One region of the Hoeflea sp. AS16 genome, then DNA from elsewhere that is predicted to be linked to it. Evidence: predicted binding sites of a transcription regulator. Region 1 holds the regulator's gene; the other holds the start of a gene.

Region 1 (5,497 bases):
TCACCGAATTCTGGTGTGATCTGTCACACAAGGCCTGGACGGACAGCGGCGCCGGCAATGGGGAGGCGATGGAACCCAATCCCCTCACCTGGCTTTTCAGTGACAGCGACACGATAACGGCCACGGGAAATGTCCGCGAAGCCACGGGAGCGGACCGACTTGCAGGACTGACCGAAGCGCAGGCCAGAATCGTGTCCGTCTCGCCCGCCATGCCGCTGACTACCCGACGAATGAACTGATCCACCTTCTATCTGCCGCTGCCAATACGAGGAGACAGCCATGACCAAACTCGAGACCGAATATCTGAAGCAGATGGGGATCGAGCCTGAAAATTATGTACAGCCGATGGCCGAAATTGTACCGCTCGCGCCCAGGAAGGTGAAATTCAGCAACTGGAAGGCGATAACCTATGCGAAGGACTATTGCGGCCAGACGGCAAACACCTGCGGTGCCTACTATGACCAACCCGGCAAGACGGATTGCGCACATTTCATCGCCCACTGCCTGAGTGCCGGAGGCATCGCCATCAAACCCGGCGATGGCAGTACAACAGACTGCCCGGCGGGATTGGCGATGCGCAATACCGATCTCGTCGCCGCTTTGACGGCGCTGGCTACAGACTACGACAATGTTCAGGAATTGGGTATTTCAGACGCAATAATCGGTGACATTGGTTTCCTCAACAACCTCATCCGACCATCGCACGCCTTCATGATCTGCGAGCCGGTCAATCTCGGAGATCCACTGAAGCCGGCAAAGGTATGGTCTCACACCGCCGCTCGTTGCTGCGGTGACATGGGTGCGGAAATCCGGCAATGGTTCGCTACGATGTTCCGCATTACCGACGCGCAGTAACCAACTGGCACCTAGAACTTTGTAACTTTGCAGGTTCGCAGGATGTTTGAGACGATGTCAGTTCCTTGCGAATCGTTGACCGGCAGGCCATGCCGTAATGGTTACACGCTTCCCGGAGACAGGATCTCCGGGTTGTCCGAACTGACTGCCCTGTGTGATCACGCAGCACAAACCGGCCCTGGCAAATTGGCGTAGAAACGCGTCGGTTTGCCAATGAAAACAATCCATTATCCGGAATTCGTTGGCGCAACCATCACCCCGTTGCGTGTTCTGTTCCCGTTTACGGTTCGCACCCCCGATGTTCTTTCATTGTTTCTTTACCCCTTGCGGAACACATATGGAACATGATACCTGAGTTCTGGTTTTGTTTCATTCCGACCATCGGGCCGGCCACCGGGGTAATTTGCCAATGTTGACGCGCAAACAGCACGAACTTCTCCTCTTCATCAATGAACGGATGAAGGAAAGCGGAATACCGCCTTCGTTTGACGAGATGAAAGATGCGCTCGACCTGGCGTCCAAATCCGGCATTCACCGGCTGATCATGGCGCTCGAGGAACGCGGCTTCATTCGCCGCCTGCCCAACCGCGCACGGGCGCTTGAAGTGATCAAGCTGCCTGACAGCTACCAGGCCTCGCTGCAGCCGCGCCGCGGATTTTCGCCCAGCGTCATCGAAGGCAGCCTAGGCAAGCAGCCTGAACCCGTGCGCCGCGCCACGCCTGCAAACGACGAACCGTCGCAGGTGGCCGAAGTGCCTATGATGGGCCGGATTGCCGCCGGCGTGCCGATCTCGGCGATCCAGAACATCACCCACAACATCACCGTGCCTGCAGAAATGATCGGTCCCGGCGACCATTACGCGCTTGAGGTCAAGGGCGATTCGATGATCGACGCCGGCATCTTCGATGGCGATACGGTGGTGATCCGCAACATGTCGACGGCGAGCCCCGGCGACATCATCGTGGCGCTGGTCGATGACGAGGAAGCGACGCTGAAGCGGTTTCGCCGCAAGGGCGCGTCGATTGCGCTTGAAGCCGCAAACCCGGCTTACGAAACCCGGATTTTCGGGCCTGACAGGGTCAAGGTGCAGGGCAAGCTTGTCGGCCTGATCCGGCGTTACCACTGACCAGACGCCACGTCCGGCGAACGCTCAATGCTCAGCCGGGCAGATCGAACTTTCCGGTTCGCCACTCATAATAGCGCTGGACCGTCCACGGCCGGATGACGCCTTGCAGTGCGGCGTTGACCTTGAATCGGGGGCTCGCCTTTGTCTTTTGATATCCATCCTGTCCCCCGGCAGCAGATTGCGCCTCCCGGCTGACGGTAATCGCCAGTGAACCCGAGCGGCGCAGACTGCGCGATGTGATGAGCATGGCGCCTGAACGACAGGAAATCATGTAGACCGGGATCGCGACAACCACCAGATCTGCCTGGTCACACGCTGCACCAATCAGTGCTGCCTGATCGGTCGCGACAATCGCAGCCCCGGCATGGATCGCCACGCAGGTGCCCCGGCCGGCGCACTGAAAACGTGACGGCCGCAGCGTGGCGGCTGCAAGCAAGCGTTCGAGGATGGCGGCGACCGGCTCCGTGGCTGCGTCAGGATCTGAACCGGATTTCATGTTTGGCTCGGCAACAGGTGGAAGATGCGGCGCACCACGCATGGCCGTCTGCCATTGGCCGAACACGAAGCTGTTGGGCCGCGCGGCGTTGCTTGCCAGTCCCGACGGGCTGGACAATCCCACCAGATGACCGGTTTCGCTGATCAGAATGTCCGGCCTTGGACCAGCCATCGGCGGCAGGGTGAACATCAGACCGACAGCGATCAGCGCCAGCCCGGCAAGACGCAACCGGCTTCTCAGGAACACCAGAATTACGAAGCCGGTCCCGGCGATCAGGGTGGCCGTCAGCGGTATTTGCCCGACACTGAAATCTCCGCCGAGGCCGTGGACATAATTTGCCGCGGCAATGACGCCCTCAAGCCCCTGCCCCATGATTTTCAGCGGGCAGGCATCCAGGCCGAATGGCATGAGCAGCATTGCCAGAAGTCCGGCGGGCATGACAACAAATGTTACCAGCGGCATGGCCAGCAGGTTGGCCAGAAGTCCGTTGCCTGCGACCCGGTGGAAGTGATGGGCGGAAAACAACCCGGTGGAGAGACCGGCAACGAGCGACGTGACAGCCAGACCAAGCAAGGCCTTTGCCGCAAATGCGAGCCAGCGGCGCGGTGCTGATCCGGAGGCACTGCTGCCCGGTGCTGCGGATCTGTGCCGGGCGCGAAGGGCAATCGCGGCATAGGCCGAAATCAATGCAGCGGTGGCGGCAAAGGACATCTGGAAGCCTGGGCCGACAACCGCGGAGGGCGAGATCAGGATAATCACCATTGCCGCCAGCGCGACATTGCGCATGGTCAAGGCAGGCCGGTCTGCCAGCACCGCGACCAGCATTATGGTGAGCATCACCCAGGCGCGCTGGGTGGAAACGCTGCCACCGGAGATCAGCAGATAGGCGGTGGCGGTCAACATCGCGCCGACGGCTGCGATTTTCTTGACCGGCCAGGCTTCCACGAGAGCCGGGAAGACCGCGAGCCCCTTGCGGATGCCGATGTAGAGCGTCCCGGCGGCAAGCGCCATGTGCAGTCCCGAGATCGCCAGGATGTGGGCAAGCCCGGTTGCGCGCAAGGCCTCGACCACCGGCTTGCTGATGCCGCGCCGGTCAGAGACTGCGAGGGCTGCGGCGATGCCGCCGGGGTCTCCCGGCAAGACCTCGCGGATCCTGGCGGACACATCTTCCCTCATGCTCCTCAGCCCCAATCCGAACGACTGGATCCAACCCGCCGCGGTCTCCGCCCGGCTCGATGACACTGTTGCCTCGACTGGCGCGCGATAGAAATAGCCTTGTGCGCCGATGCGGTCGACAAAGGCGCGGAAGGCAAAGTCATAGCCGCCCGGCATGACCGGACCGGAGGGCGCGGACAATCGCGCGCGCCCAGAAATCTTCGCCCCGACCGGCAGCACCATGTGGCTGCTCCGGGCCGAGAGCCGGACGCGCAAGGGCGGGCGCCGGATCTGCGGATCGGCGGTGGATGCAAGCCTGACAAGGTACCTGACCCTGCCATCGGGATCGAATTCGCGTGCCTGAACCGTGCCGGTAATCGTTGTCGTCACGTCTGAATCAAGCAAAAGCGCGCCATTGTGCACCTCGATGCCGGAGGCGAGAGCACCGGCGAACAAGGCCGCAAGGTAACCGGCGCATCGGGCGGAGGTGATATGGCGCTCCCGGCTCAGACCCGCGACAAGCAGCGCTACCATCAGACCCGCAGCGACAAATACCAGTGCGGGATCGGTGGGCGTCATGTAGAAAAGACCTGCACCGGCGCCCATTGCGACGGGAAGGAACAGGAAGGCCAGGCCATGGTCCTTTTCCGCTGAAACAGCCGCCGCGAAGCCCTTGCGCAGACGGGTTGCGGAGCTTTCCTCGTGCCGGACAAGCGGCGGTGTGCTCAGGCGTTTGGCTTGTCGCAGAACCACCGGCGCGACAGGATCTGCGTGCGGCCCGGCAGCCGGTTTCACGGCCCCGAACGCACCGACTGGTTCGCGCTCAAATCCTTCGCGTTTTGCCTGCATCATGCACGCCTCGCCTGAAGCCTGCCAGACTACCACCGAAACGCGCAACAATGCCACCGTGAATTGCAATCACGACACCCACCCCACAACCGGCCATTGGCCGCTCACGCGGGCTTGCACCGTGGTGTTTGTCGCGCAATTCCAAAGTGTTACCATTTGCTAAAGCCCGCCGTTGCAGGCCTTTGCATATCCGCTCCCCGGCGGACAATTAGCCATCTGCATAGCTTGGCAGGGTGCTCCAAATCAGATAGCTAGACGCCTGACGGTCATCCAAGACGTCGGCCAAGCGCCGAACGCCTGCATTTGTGGAAGGACATGCCATGGCAGACAAGAACGCAAAAATCAGTATGGACGGCAAAGAAGTCGAACTGCCGATCAAAACCGGAACCATCGGCCCCGACGTCGTCGACATCGGCACGCTTTACAAGAACACCGGAGCCTTTACCTACGATCCGGGCTTCACATCCACGGCGTCTTGCGAATCCAAGATCACCTTTATCGACGGCGACGAAGGCATTTTGCTGCATCGCGGTTACCCGATCGACCAGCTGGCCGAGCACGGCGACTTCCTCGAAGTCTGCTACCTGCTGCTTTACGGTGAACTGCCGACGGCGACACAGAAGGCCGATTTCGATTACCGCGTGACCCGCCACACCATGGTGCACGAGCAGATGAGCCGGTTCTTCACCGGTTTCCGCCGTGACGCGCACCCGATGGCCGTGATGTGCGGCTGCGTTGGCGCCCTGTCGGCGTTCTATCACGATTCAACCGACATCACCGACCCGCATCAGCGGATGGTCGCCTCGATGCGGATGATCGCCAAGATGCCGACCCTGGCGGCGATGGCCTACAAATACCATATCGGCCAGCCCTTCGTGTATCCGACCAACAACCTCGATTACGCGTCGAACTTCCTGCGCATGTGCTTTGCCGTGCCGTGTGAAGATTACGAGGTCAATCCGGTGCTGGCCCGTGCCATGGACCGGATCTTCATCCTGCATGCCGACCACGAGCAG
Region 2 (5,497 bases), on a different contig from region 1:
GAGTATCAGCGCAAGCGCAAGGAAGCCGAATCCGAGGCCGAGAGCATTCTCAGCGCCGCGGAAAGGGAAGCCGCCGTGTTGCGTGAGGACGCCAAGGCCAAGACCGAGGACTATGTCAGCCGCCGCACCGCGATGGCCGAACAGAAGATCCGGCAGGCCGAATCCGATGCGATCAACGAGGTTCGCGCCTCGGCAGTCGATCTGGCGATCGCCGCAGCTGAAAAGCTGATCGGTTCGAAGGTGGACAGCAAGGCTTCGGGCGAACTGTTCAAGGCTTCGCTTGGCGAGCTGAAGACACGCCTCAACTGAGCATCGCCTATCGAGATTGAAATCAAGGCCGGGATCGCATCCCGGCCTTTTTTGTCGGGATCCTGCTTGCAAGGCCTGCTTGCAAGGATTGTGCCGGGCATCAGTCCTTGCGCATCGGCCGGAATGTCATCCTGTGCAAGGGGCAGGGGCCGTGCTCGGCAATCGCCTTGAGATGCCGTTGCGCCCCGTAGCCCATGTGGCTCTCGAATCCGTACTCGGGATATATGGCCGCGGCCCGCTTCATCATCCGGTCGCGTGTGACCTTGGCAATGATCGAGGCGGCTGCGATCGAGAGCGAGCGCGCGTCGCCCTTGACCAGCGCCCGCGCCATGCAATCGAGCCCCTCGGGCACATCACGTCCGTCAACCAGCGCATAATCTGCTTTCACCGGCAGCGCACTCAGCGCCCGCCGCATCGCCGCAAGGCTGGCGGCGCGGATATCCGTTGCCTCGATTTCACGCGCCGATGCGCTGGCGACGGCCACCGTCGAGGACGTCAGGATCGCTTCATACAGCAATTCCCGCCTGGCCGGTTTCAAGGCTTTGGAATCATCAAGTCCGTCGGGTATGCAGCCTGGATCGAGGATCACCGCAGCCGCCACGACGGGACCCGCCAGCGGTCCGCGCCCGGCCTCGTCAAGGCCGGCAACAAGAGGAAAACCATTTTGAACGGCATGCTGCTCGAAGCGATAGTCCGGCGTTGCGGGATAATCGGGGAACAGCGAATCGGGCGGGGTACGAGCCATATTGCGGCGAAACTCGCACACCCGCCCGATCCTCTGCAAGTCCCGGCGGCTGGGGACGGAATGCCGCTCGGGCGCCGGACCGCTTTATGGGGCGGGGGCGGTCCGGATTTATCGCCGCGCAACGAGCCAGGCGAGGCCTGTGGCGCAGCGAAACCTGCAAGAAACGCAAACCGCGGCAATGTCCGAACATCGACGGCGTTGCGTTAAATGCGCTAGAGCAGGCTCAGCTGAACCCCCTCGCCACGCGGCGGCACGAAGTGGTCGGTCCGCAACGGCGTCTTCCGCAAGTTCAGCCCAAGCCGTTTGGCCGTCAGATCGAAGCGCCGGGCGATCTGCCAGGCGTAGGGCCCGGTGCCGCGCATCCGCTTGCCGAATTCGGCATCATAATCCTTGCCGCCGCGCATCGAACGGACCAGCGACATCACATGCCGGTAGCGGTCCGGGTAATGCCGGAGCAGCCAGTCCCGAAACAGCGGGCTGACCTCTATCGGCAGACGCAGCATGACGTAGCCCGCCGCATCCGCACCCGCAGCCTTGACCGAATCGAGAATGCGTTCGATCTCGTGGTCGTTGAGACCGGGAATGACCGGTGCCACCATCACCGAAACCGGAATGCCTGCATCCGAAAGCGCCCTGATCGCTTCAAGCCGCCGTTCAGGCGTTGCCGCGCGCGGCTCCATGGTCCGCGCCAGCTTGCGGTCGAGCGTGGTCACCGACAGGGCCACCCGCGCAAGCCCCCTGGACGCCATGCGCGACAGGATATCGATGTCACGCATCACCATCGCCGATTTGGTGACGATGCCGACCGGATGGCCGGCCGCTTCCAGAACTTCGAGCAATTGCCGCATGATGCGCCATTGTTTCTCGACCGGTTGATAGGGATCGGTATTGGTGCCGATGGCGATCGGCTGCACCTTGTAGCCGGGCTTCGACAGTTCGCGCTCCAGCAGTCGCGGCGCATCGGGCTTGGCAAACAGCCGCGCTTCGAAATCCACACCCGCCGACAGCCCCATATAGGCATGTGTCGGCCGGGCGAAACAGTAGACACAGCCATGCTCGCAGCCGCGATAGGGGTTGATCGAGCGGTCAAACGACAGGTCGGGAGACTGGTTGCGGGTAATGATCGTGCGCGGCTTTTCGATCTGCACCTCGGTCTTGAACGGCGCCAGGTCATCGAGGCTGCTCCAGCCGTCGTCGAAGATTTCACGGGTGTTGACTTCGAAACGGCCCGACATGTTCAGCCCGGCGCCGCGGCCACGCACACGATCGTGAGCAACCCGAATGCCACTCGCATTCATCAACGCATCGGCTTCGGCGGGGTTCAGGCCGGGCGCCAGCGCGGTTTGTTTCAATGTAGCAAGGCTTGGCATGAAACCTCCATCAGCACCGGGAGAGAATAGGTATCGGTCGCTGTTCATGATTATATTCCTATCTCGACAATGGAAACAAAGCAAGAACAAAATTGACGGCTACCTGTGTTCACTCCCGCAAACCGGTGTCGGCTCTGGCTGGCAAACGGGCTGCGTTTGCACTAAGAAGAGCCATGATCAGTGTGTTGATTGAATGCAAAGACCAGGAAAATGCCCTCGCGGTCACATTGGCTGCGCTTGTGCAGGGCGCCGTCGAGGGCCTCGTCGCGGAAGTCGTCATCCTTGACCGAGGATCGCGCGATGGCACCGCCTTGTTGGCGGATGCAGCAGGGTGCCGGTTTCTGGAAGATCCGGATCTGCGCGAGGTCGTCCGCTCGGCGCGTGGCGACTGGCTGCTGCTGATAGAGCCGGGTGCAAGGCCGTTGCTGGGCTGGATCGATCATATCGGTCAGCACATGGTTTCCGGCCGCATGTCGGCCCGGATGCGGCCGTCGAGGGAATATCGGTTGCCGTTTCTGCAACGGTTCCGCCGCCGCCTGTCGGCGCTGGAGCATGGAGTGCTGATCCCCAAGCGCCAGGCGGTTGCCAATGCCAAATCCGGTCAGTCGCTTGAAAGCCTCGGCCGTGGACTGGCGATGACCCGGCTGAAATGCGAGATCGTCCCGGCCGCCGTGCTGGCGCTGCAGTAGTCCCGGCTTTGCCTGATCAGCTGGTTGCAACCGTTCGCGTGGCGGCGACGAACCAGCCCGGCTTGTCTCGCTGCAAACCTTCCGCTGCAATTCGCGCAGCTTCAGCGCTTTCAAACACCCCAAAGCAGCTTGCCCCGGATCCTGACATGCGGGCAAATTGCGCACCTGCCAGATCCAGCGCCGAAAGACACTGGGCTATTTCGGCAACCATGCTTTGCGCCGGCGGTTGCAGGTCGTTTCGTGTTGCCGCGAGCCACTGCAGGAAACGGTCTTTGTCGCCAACACCTTCCGGGTCGGGCAAGGGCGGGTTGTCGCGGCTCTCGAGCGCTGAAAACACCTTGGGCGTCGAGACGCCGATGCGCGGATTGACGATAACCAGGTCAAGTCCGAAGCCGAGTTCGACAGCGGTCAGTGCTTCGCCGATGCCGCGGGCAATCAGCGGCCGTCCATCCAGGCACATCGGCACATCCGCACCGAGATCAAGTGCAATCCTCGACAGGGTTTCCGCACCGGGATCGTAGCCCCAAACCGCGCACAGGGCCTTCAGCGTAGCCGCCGCATCGGCAGAGCCGCCACCGATGCCGGAGGCGACGGGAAGCTGCTTGTCGAGCCGTATGGCGACGGGGGGCAGCTTGGTGCCGGCTTGCATGGCGGCATCACGCAAGGCATCCCGCGCCCGGACAACCAGGTTGCTGCTTGCAGCTTCGGTCGACAGCACCGCAGCCTCCGGGCCTTCCAGTGAAAACATATCCCTGTCCGCCAGCTCAACGCTCACATGATCACCCAGTTCGGCAAAGACGACGAAGCTTTCGATCAGGTGATAGCCGTCGGCCCGCCGTCCGGTGACATGAAGCGCCAGGTTGATCTTGGCCGGCGCATCAGTTCTGAGCATTGAATCCCGGAGAGGAGTAACCCGCATTGCCTGGCTCATCTGCCCGCGTGTCCAGCCAGGCCTGCCGTGTCAGGCTGCCGGGGTGGTCGAGGTCACTCTTCTTGTCTTCTCCGGCGCCATCCTGGGGAGCTGCCGGTTTGTTGCTCTTGTTTGCGCCATTGGCGGTTGCCGGAACGGTCTTTCCCGCATCGGTCAGGCCGTTGGCCAACTTGGCTTCGATTTCCGGCTTGAGATCCTCCGGCGGATCATTGCTCAGCGCCCGCTTCCACTGGAACGTCGCTTCAAGTTCACGGCCAACACGCCAGTAGGCATCCCCGAGGTGATCATTGATCGTCGGGTCGGCGGGCTTGAGCTCAACGGCGCGCTCAAGTTCGCGAACCGCATCATCATACTCGCCCAGCCGGTAATGCGCCCATCCCAGTGAATCGACGATGTAGCCGTCATTGGGGCGCAGATCGACCGCCGCCCGGATCAGGTCCATGCCTTCTTCGAGATTGATGTTCATGTCGATCCAGGAATATCCCAGATAGTTCATCACCTGCGGCTGGTCAGGGAACAGCTCAAGCGCCCGCTTGAAATGCGCTTCCGCCTTCGGCCACTGCTTCAGTCGTTCATTGGCAATGCCGGCCTGGAAAAACAGGTTCCAGTCATTGCGCGTCGGTGCCGGCCCGATCATCGAAATCGCGGTCTCGTAGGTGCGCGCCATTTCGGCATAGTCCTTGTCCTGCGACAGCACGCTGCCATAGGCCAGATAACTGCGGATATCCTTCGGGTCGGAGTCAATCAGCGCCCTGAGATGATCCTTGGCTTCATCCGCGCGGCCCAGATCCGCCAGCGCCAGCCCCAGCTGCAGTTCCGAAACCCGGCGCATCGGTGAGGTCTTCGGCACGGACTGGTAGATCTTGATGGCCTCTTCCGGCTTGCCGAGCCGCTCGGTCAGCCCGCCCAGGATCACCAGCGTCGCGGCATTGTCGGGATCGAGCGTGCGGGCAAACTGAAGATAGACCACCACGGTTTCTTCCGCTCCCTCGCGATTGAGTGCGCTGCCCAGCGTGAACAGCACCGCGGCCGCTCCCTGTTGCGCCGTCATCACGCCCGGTTCGGGCTTGCCATCCCCTTCGATGGTCTGCCTGAGAGCGGCGAGGGGGGCGTAGCCGGGAGAGAAATCCTCGCCCGCTGCCAGCGCGTCGAGCGCCGCGCGCTTGTTGCCGTCGCGCGCTTCAAGCCCGGCCAATGCCATCACTGCCCGGATATAGGTGTCCGGTGCGGCTGCACCCGACTGGGGGTCGGCGATCAGGTCGGTGAAGTGTTTGCGGGCCTCTGCCTTGTTGCCCATTGCCTGTGCCATGGCACCGGCATGGTAACGGGTAAAGACCGGATACCAGGGAGGTCCCTCGAGCGCCACGATGGTCTTGAGCGCCGCTTCGCCCTTGCCGTCGCCGAATTCCGCCCAGGCGTTCATCAAGGTGTTGAGCAGCCGGTCGATCGGGTT

The links. The regulator LexA, encoded in region 1, represses DNA repair genes until DNA is damaged. The targets are predictions, from matches to a motif close to TGTTCNNNNTGTGTTCNG.
Region 2: a site for LexA is predicted at 2,496-2,513, ahead of WNY80_RS20715 (glycosyl transferase). Genes of this name have one in related genera too.

Annotation. Positions count from the first base shown of each region.
Region 1 covers NZ_JBBMQQ010000009.1:78,470-83,966, forward strand. The annotation lists gene WNY80_RS18605 (hypothetical protein) at 1-239, shown strand, start outside; gene WNY80_RS18610 (amidase domain-containing protein) at 280-855, shown strand; gene lexA (transcriptional repressor LexA) at 1,265-1,981, shown strand; gene WNY80_RS18620 (ComEC/Rec2 family competence protein) at 2,013-4,484, opposite strand; gene gltA (citrate synthase) at 4,802-5,497, shown strand, end outside.
Region 2 covers NZ_JBBMQQ010000012.1:29,347-34,843, reverse strand. The annotation lists gene WNY80_RS20730 (F0F1 ATP synthase subunit B) at 1-309, shown strand, start outside; gene WNY80_RS20725 (ribonuclease HII) at 410-1,054, opposite strand; gene WNY80_RS20720 (PA0069 family radical SAM protein) at 1,267-2,424, opposite strand; gene WNY80_RS20715 (glycosyl transferase) at 2,598-3,113, shown strand; gene WNY80_RS20710 (4-(cytidine 5'-diphospho)-2-C-methyl-D-erythritol kinase) at 3,130-4,005, opposite strand; gene WNY80_RS20705 (tetratricopeptide repeat protein) at 3,992-5,497, opposite strand, start outside.